Priestia megaterium: one gene and its partner. The protein of the gene in region 1 interacts with the protein of each later gene in a pairwise test. Links are inferred from orthologs where the notes say so. Each region holds a gene or a part of one and is shown on either strand. Other genes may lie near its edges. The genes, in order: LIS78_RS01300 and sucA.

The links.
Region 2: the proteins of LIS78_RS01300 (region 1) and sucA interact in binary tests that used the Escherichia coli proteins (3 or more experiments, as listed by UniProt). The link is inferred for Priestia megaterium from one-to-one orthologs.

The regions. Positions count from the first base shown.
Region 1 is NZ_CP085442.1:218,057-221,378, reverse strand. What follows is about bases 220-3,208. They hold LIS78_RS01300 (ABC-F family ATP-binding cassette domain-containing protein), read left to right. Parts: upstream 220-741; coding sequence 742-2,676; downstream 2,677-3,208. Other genes in these bases: tsaD (tRNA (adenosine(37)-N6)-threonylcarbamoyltransferase complex transferase subunit TsaD), read right to left, coding at 2,931-3,208; LIS78_RS01305 (redox-sensing transcriptional repressor Rex), read right to left, coding at 220-283. Outside these bases: more of LIS78_RS01305, read right to left, coding at 1-219; more of tsaD, read right to left, coding at 3,209-3,322. UniProt on the Escherichia coli protein: Genetic data indicate it may be involved in ribosome assembly or function.
Region 2 is NZ_CP085442.1:2,988,716-2,992,416, forward strand. Bases 186-3,553 are described here. They hold sucA (2-oxoglutarate dehydrogenase E1 component), read right to left. Parts: upstream 3,248-3,553; coding sequence 386-3,247; downstream 186-385. Other genes in these bases: odhB (2-oxoglutarate dehydrogenase complex dihydrolipoyllysine-residue succinyltransferase), read right to left, coding at 186-369. Also shown: more of odhB, read right to left, coding at 1-185; LIS78_RS15185 (PadR family transcriptional regulator), read right to left, coding at 3,612-3,701. UniProt on the Escherichia coli protein: E1 component of the 2-oxoglutarate dehydrogenase (OGDH) complex which catalyzes the decarboxylation of 2-oxoglutarate, the first step in the conversion of 2-oxoglutarate to succinyl-CoA and CO(2).

The DNA of each region.
Region 1 (3,322 bases):
TCCCCACGCCAATCAGTGCTACTTTCGTTACTTCATCTTGGTCTAACGTTTTACGGAAAAATGTAAGTAAATAATTCACATTGTAGCCGTATCCCTTTTTCCCTAATGCTCCAAAGTAAGAAAAGTCCCGACGAATAGTAGCAGAATCAACTTTCACTGCCTCACTTAACTCTGCTGACGAAACACGCTGTTTACCAGAAGCATGCAAGTTTTTTAAAAAACGATAATAAAGCGGCAATCGTTTAGCCGTTGCTTGTGGTATTTTTAATTGTTCAGTGTTCACGTTGTACCCCCTCAGTTCATGTATGTCATTACTAACATTTTCAAGTCATATTGCATTACCTTTCACAAAGCATCAACCGCTTTGAGGTAGCGCTTCCAATTCTCTCTCTTTTCTCTTGTTTTATATATACTCCGCTTCACACCCCGACGGCTTTTGTCTATCCAGCACTACTTAAAGTCGTTAGCTAGAACGAAGCAATTAGCCCTTCAAAGGATTCGTTTGTTAGTCATGACGGATTTTCTACATCCATCATATATAAGTTCAGAGATGCACTTATCTCTTATTTTAACATAGTATCCTGTATAAAATGTGCACGTAAAATCATTTTATTTCATGAATCAAAACATTCGCTTCACCATTTGTCCTTGTCCCTGTACAAATTACAAACGCTTGTAGGAAGAACTTGTAGTTGAAAATATGTTAAAATACACTATGGATATACTACTAGAGGTGAAAAAATGATTATTCTACAATTGAACGGTATTACAAAATACTATGGGGCAGAACCCATTTTATCGAATATAAAGTTAGAAGTACAATCAAAAGACCGCATTGCCCTAGTGGGACGAAACGGTGCTGGTAAATCAACTTTATTAAAAATTATTGCTGAGCAGCTTTCTTATGACAGCGGAGAAATTATTAAACCTAAAGGTGTTTCCATTGATTATATGGGACAAGATACAGTTCTTGAGTCAACACTCTCCATATGGGAAGAAATGATGACTGTCTTTGCTCCGTTAAAGAAGATGGAAAAAGAATTACGTACGCTTGAAACGAAGATGGGCGATCCAGACATTTTTAATGATTCAGTTCAATACGAAAAACTAACCAAAGAGTACGATCAGCTTCAAGTAACGTTCAAAGATTTAGGCGGCTATCAATATGAAGCGGATACACGATCTATTCTTCACGGTTTCCGTTTTTCAAACTTTGACTATAGCACCCCTATTTCCTCCTTGAGCGGTGGACAAAAAACACGCTTGGCGCTTGCAAAACTGCTTTTAACAAAGCCGGACTTGCTTATTCTCGATGAGCCTACCAACCACTTAGATATTGAAACTTTAGCATGGCTGGAACAGTTTCTGCAAGGGTATGAAGGAGCTATTTTAATTGTTTCACACGATCGTTACTTCCTTGATAAAGTCGTAAATCAAGTGTATGAAGTCACACAAAAAACAACGGTGAAGTACACGGGCAACTACTCTAAATACCTTGTACAAAAAGCAGAGCGATATGAAAAAGAGTTGCGTCAGTACGAAAAGCAGCAAGATGAAGTCGCAAAACTGAATGATTTTATTCAGCGAAACATCGCCCGCGCATCGACTACAAAACGTGCGCAAAGCAGACGTAAACAGCTCGATCGAATGGAGTTAATAAATCGACCTAACGAAGGCGAAAAATCAGCTAGTTTTTCGTTTGAAATTGAGCGTCAAAGCGGAAATGAAGTCTTAAATCTCGAAAACGTGTCTATTGGATATGATGAACACAAATATATTGTTCAGCAGGCAAACCTTCGGATTAAAAAAGGTGAAAGCCTTGCGTTGGTTGGCCCTAATGGAGTTGGGAAATCTACGTTATTAAAAGGTATTGTGGATAAACTAAGCTTCAAGACTGGAACCATTTCTTTTGGCTCAAACGTAATGGTTGGTTATTACGACCAAGAGCAAGCCAATTTAACGTCTAATAAAACCGTTTTAAATGAGCTTTGGGATGACTACCCATCCAAACCTGAAAAAGAAATTCGTACAGCGCTTGGAAATTTTCTGTTTTCAGGTGATGATGTACTGAAAATCGTTTCGACGCTTAGCGGTGGTGAAAAAGCACGTTTGGCTCTTGCGAAGCTTATGCTTCAAAAAGCTAATTTCTTAATTTTAGATGAACCTACTAACCATCTTGATTTAGATAGCAAACAAGTACTCGAGAATGCGTTAATTGATTACCCAGGGACTCTATTATTTGTTTCACATGACCGTTATTTTATTAATCGTATTGCAAACAAAATAGCAGAGCTATCTCCTGAAGGGGTAGAAGAATTTCTTGGAGATTATGACTATTATGTAGAAAAGAAAGCAGAAATAGAGGAAATCAAAGAATTAGAAAATATAAAAGCAAACGAAGAACGTACGGTAAAAGTAGATAAACAGTCCTATAAACAAGATAAAGAACAAAAGAAATTGATGAGGCAGCGAACACGCCGCATTGAAGAAATTGAAACTGAAGTAAACAAATTAGAAGCCGCACAAGCGGAGAATGAAGAACTTCTTTGTGACCCTGAAATTTATCAAAACCACGAAGAAGTATCAAGATTAAACGGTGAAAATGAAAAAATTTCTTCACAGTTATCCACATTAATGGAAGAGTGGGAAGAATTACAGCTGCTTCTAGAAGAATAGCCTATATTTTTTCGTATCTATTCATCCTATTTACTTGTTCATGCGCTTTAGAACAAGCTTTATCCACTCTGTGAATAAATAGTGGATATCTGTCTGATTTTCATAATTAAAACTTGTTAATAACAGGTCCGTGTACTGAGTGCACGGACTTTTCCACATAATTATCCACAGTCAATTCTAAATTTATTGAATATTGTTGATAAATCATTTTTATCCACAAAAAAGACGAATGAGAAATAAATCTCATTCGTCTCTTACTCTTCCAAGTCTAAACCGGGGTTTGCATTTAATGACATATCTGAACGTTTTCCCTGAGCAAATCGTACACTTGCTGCTGCTCCAATCATTGCCGCATTATCCGTGCATAGAGATAGCGGCGGGATAATAAGATCAATGTTTGATAGTGGTGCAAATGCCTCTTCTAGCGCTGCTCTAAGTCCTTTATTAGCAGCAACTCCTCCTGCTAATAACACTTGCTTAACGTTATATTCCTTTGCAGCTTTAACGGTTTTAGTTACTAACACATCAATGACACTCGCTTGAAAGCTAGCAGCAAGCGTTTGTGGAAGAATCTCTTCACCTTTTTGCTTCGCGTTGTGGACAGTGTTAATAACTGCTGATTTTAATCCACTGAAACTAAAATCAT
Region 2 (3,701 bases), 2.8 Mb from region 1 along the record:
TCCTTGCTGAGGCGCTTCAGCTGCTGGCGCAACTTCTTCAACAGTTTTTTGCTGAGCTGGAGCCGCTTCTTGCTTTGGTGCTTCCTCTGCTGGTTTTTCTTCAGCTTTTGGTGCTGCTGATGCTGAAGCTCCTTCTTTCGCTTCAAGACGTGCAATTGTTTCACCAACTTGCACTGTGTCGCCTTCACCAGCAAGAAGTTCTGTTAGCACACCAGAGTCTTCAGCTGTAATTTCCACGTTAACTTTATCTGTTTCAAGTTCAACGATATAATCGCCTTTTTCAACAAAATCTCCTACTTGTTTTAGCCACTGTGCAACTGTTCCTTCAGAAATTGATTCTGCTAATTCCGGTACTTTAATCTCTCCCATGGTTCATTCCCCTTCCTTATCGTGTAACAACGTCGTTAGCAATTTCATTTTTAGTTAATGCATCTTGTAAAATACGTTCTTGTTCTTGTCTGTGAACTGTTGGATCTCCTTCAGCTGGACTTGAGCGTCTTGTGCGGCCGATGTAGTCAACCGTAGCTCCTTCTGGTGCTACTTCACGAAGTCGATCTTCTACATAGTTCCATGCGCCCATGTTTTCCGGCTCTTCTTGTAACCAGACAATCTCTTTTAAATTTTTATAGCGAGCAAAGATTTCAGCAATTACGCGTCTCGGGAACGGATAAATTTGTTCTAGACGAAGGACGTGTAGCCAATCTTTATCATCTTCTGCTTTGTTTAAGCGTTCCGTTAATTCACTGCTGATTTTTCCGCTGCACAGAACGATTCGTTCAACTGCATCTTCTTTTTTGCCTAATCCAGGCTGTTCTACTACTAAGCGGAAAGAGCCTTTTGTAAACTCTTCAAGGTTTGACACACTAAAAGCATTACGAAGCAAACTTTTTGGTGTCATAACTACTAGCGGTCTTACTTCTTCGCGCTGTAAAATGGCAGCTTGTCGTCGAAGTAAGTGGAAATATTGTGCAGCGCTTGTTACGTTTGCGATTGTCCAGTTGTTTTCTCCAGCTAGCTGTAAATAACGTTCTAGACGAGCGCTTGAGTGTTCTGGCCCTTGACCTTCATGGCCGTGTGGAAGCAATAAGACCATTCCAGATTTTTGTCCCCACTTAGCACGGCCTGCTGCAATAAACTGGTCAATAATAACTTGACCTGCATTGGCAAAATCACCGAACTGTGCTTCCCAAAGAACAAGCGTTTCAGGAGCAAATACATTATAGCCGTATTCAAATCCAAGCACTGAACCTTCAGATAATGGACTGTTACGAATATCAAAGGAAGCGCTTACGTTCTTCATTGCGTGTAGTGGTGAGTAAACATCCCCTGTCTTATGATCATGAAGAACAAGATGTCTATGTGCAAACGTACCACGTTCAGAATCTTGGCCTGTAATACGAATTGGCGTGCCGTCTCTTAAAATCGTAGCAAATGCAAATGCCTCACCCAATGACCAATCTACGCTTTCATTTTCTTCAAACGCTTTGGCACGTTTAGATAAGATGCGATCAAGTTTTGGAAATACGTTAAATCCTTCAGGGTATTTCACTAGCTCTTGATTCACTTCAAACAGCTCTTCTTTTGTAACAGATGTATCAATATCTGAAATTCCTTTGAAGACTGCTTGTGGCATTTCCATAATTCTATGTTGCTTTTCAGCTTTTGGCGGTACTTTCTCATAAGCTGCTTTTAACTTCGCTTGTAACTCTTCATTAATTTGATCTGCTTGGCCGCTTTGAATTACATTTTGTTCTTCAAGCTGCTTTGCATACATAGCACGAACGGTTGGACGTTTTGTCACAATTTCATACATCTTCGGCTGCGTTACAGACGGTTCATCCATTTCATTGTGACCAAATCGACGGTATCCAATTAAATCAATCAAGAAATCTTTGTTAAAGCGTCTGCGATACTCATAAGCAAAGTAAGCAGCAGCTAAACAGGCTTCCGGATCATCCGCATTTACGTGAACAATGGGAATTTCAAACCCTTTTGCTAAGTCACTTGCATATTTCGTTGAACGAGAATCGACGCTTTCTGTTGTAAATCCAATCATGTTGTTAGCAATAATGTGGATTGTTCCACCTGTTTGATAACCAGTCAATTGATTTAAGTTCAGCGTTTCTTGTACAATACCTTCACCAGGGAACGCAGCATCTCCGTGAATTAAAATCGCGAACGATTTTTTTACATCTTGTTTTGGGTATCCATTCACATCACGCTCATCTTGAGCCGCTCTTGTAAACCCTTCCACAACCGGATTAACAAACTCCAAGTGACTAGGGTTACTAGCCAATGTCAAACGAGCTCGAACTGTGTTCTCTGCTTTAATTTGTTTGTCGGCACCCAGGTGATATTTTACGTCTCCCGTCCAGCCGTAGTTGATACCGATTGAACCTTCTGAAGGAACTAATTCCTTGTTAGGTGCATGCTGGAATTCTGCAAAAATCATTTCATACGGCTTGCCTAATACGTGTGCCAATACATTTAAGCGCCCACGATGAGCCATACCGATATTAACCGTTTTTGGGCTTGTTTCCACTGAGCGTGCAATCAGTTCATCTACAAGTGGAATTAACATATCTACGCCTTCAATAGAAAAGCGTTTTTGTCCGACAAATGTACGGTGTAAAAATTGTTCAAAGCCTTCTACTTCTGTTAAACGCTTTAATATAGAAGTTCTTTTCTCATTTGAAAGAGGTTGGAAAATAGCACCTGACTCGACCATATCAGTCAGCCACTTATTCTCTTCCATGTTATGTACGTGATGGAATTCAAACGCAATGGTTTTTGTGTAGACATCTGTTAAATAGTTAATTGCGTCTAAACCATTTTTGACGTGTGATGGTGCATTTGTACATAAAATGTCAACCGGAATTGATTTCAAATCTTCTTGCGTTAAATTGTAATCTTCCAAGTGAAGCAAGACAGGATCTTTCTTCTCGCTTTCAAGAGGCTTAATTGATGCGTATAGATGACCATAAGCACGGATGTTTTCCGCTAGCTTAATAGCCGATGCGATTTTAGATGTGTTAGCTGAAGGTGCAGCCTGTGCGTATTCAGCTTGCTGAACTTGCTCACTTTCGTTTAATGGAGGAGCACCCCAATAATCAAATAATTCTTTTAACTCTGGATCTACTAGATCTGACTGCTCTTCATATAACTCATACTGTTCTAATACATAGCCATAGTTCGGACCTAAAAATCCTTGCCAAGGCTCCCCTCTATTCGACGTTTCGTTACCCATGATAAAACCCCCAACGAGTTATAATAATTGTCGTACTCAACAATCTTTCCATTTTGAATGTCGATTACCTTATCGTCTGACATCTTTACAACGAGTGATAAATCTCACTGCGTGTGTATCTGATATCTGCTTATATTTTACCACTCTTTTACTCGTCAATCAAAATGAAATCGCTATATTTCTTTAATTTTTTTTACTTTTTTAATAGTCTTACTACTTTTTGAAAGCGTTTTATAAGTAAAGCTGATTAAAGGTCGAATTAGGTGTTAATTAATTGTTATTGACCTAGCTTTTGGCAAAATTAAATTGCTTGAAATATATTTTATGACCATTAAAAAAAAGAAGCAGCGTTTTGCTTCTTTTTTTAAAACTCATCTACGATTTTTTCAACGTCTTCAAAATAACCATTATCTACTTCTGTAAGCTTGTTGCTTTTCGCCGCTTCGAGTAAATG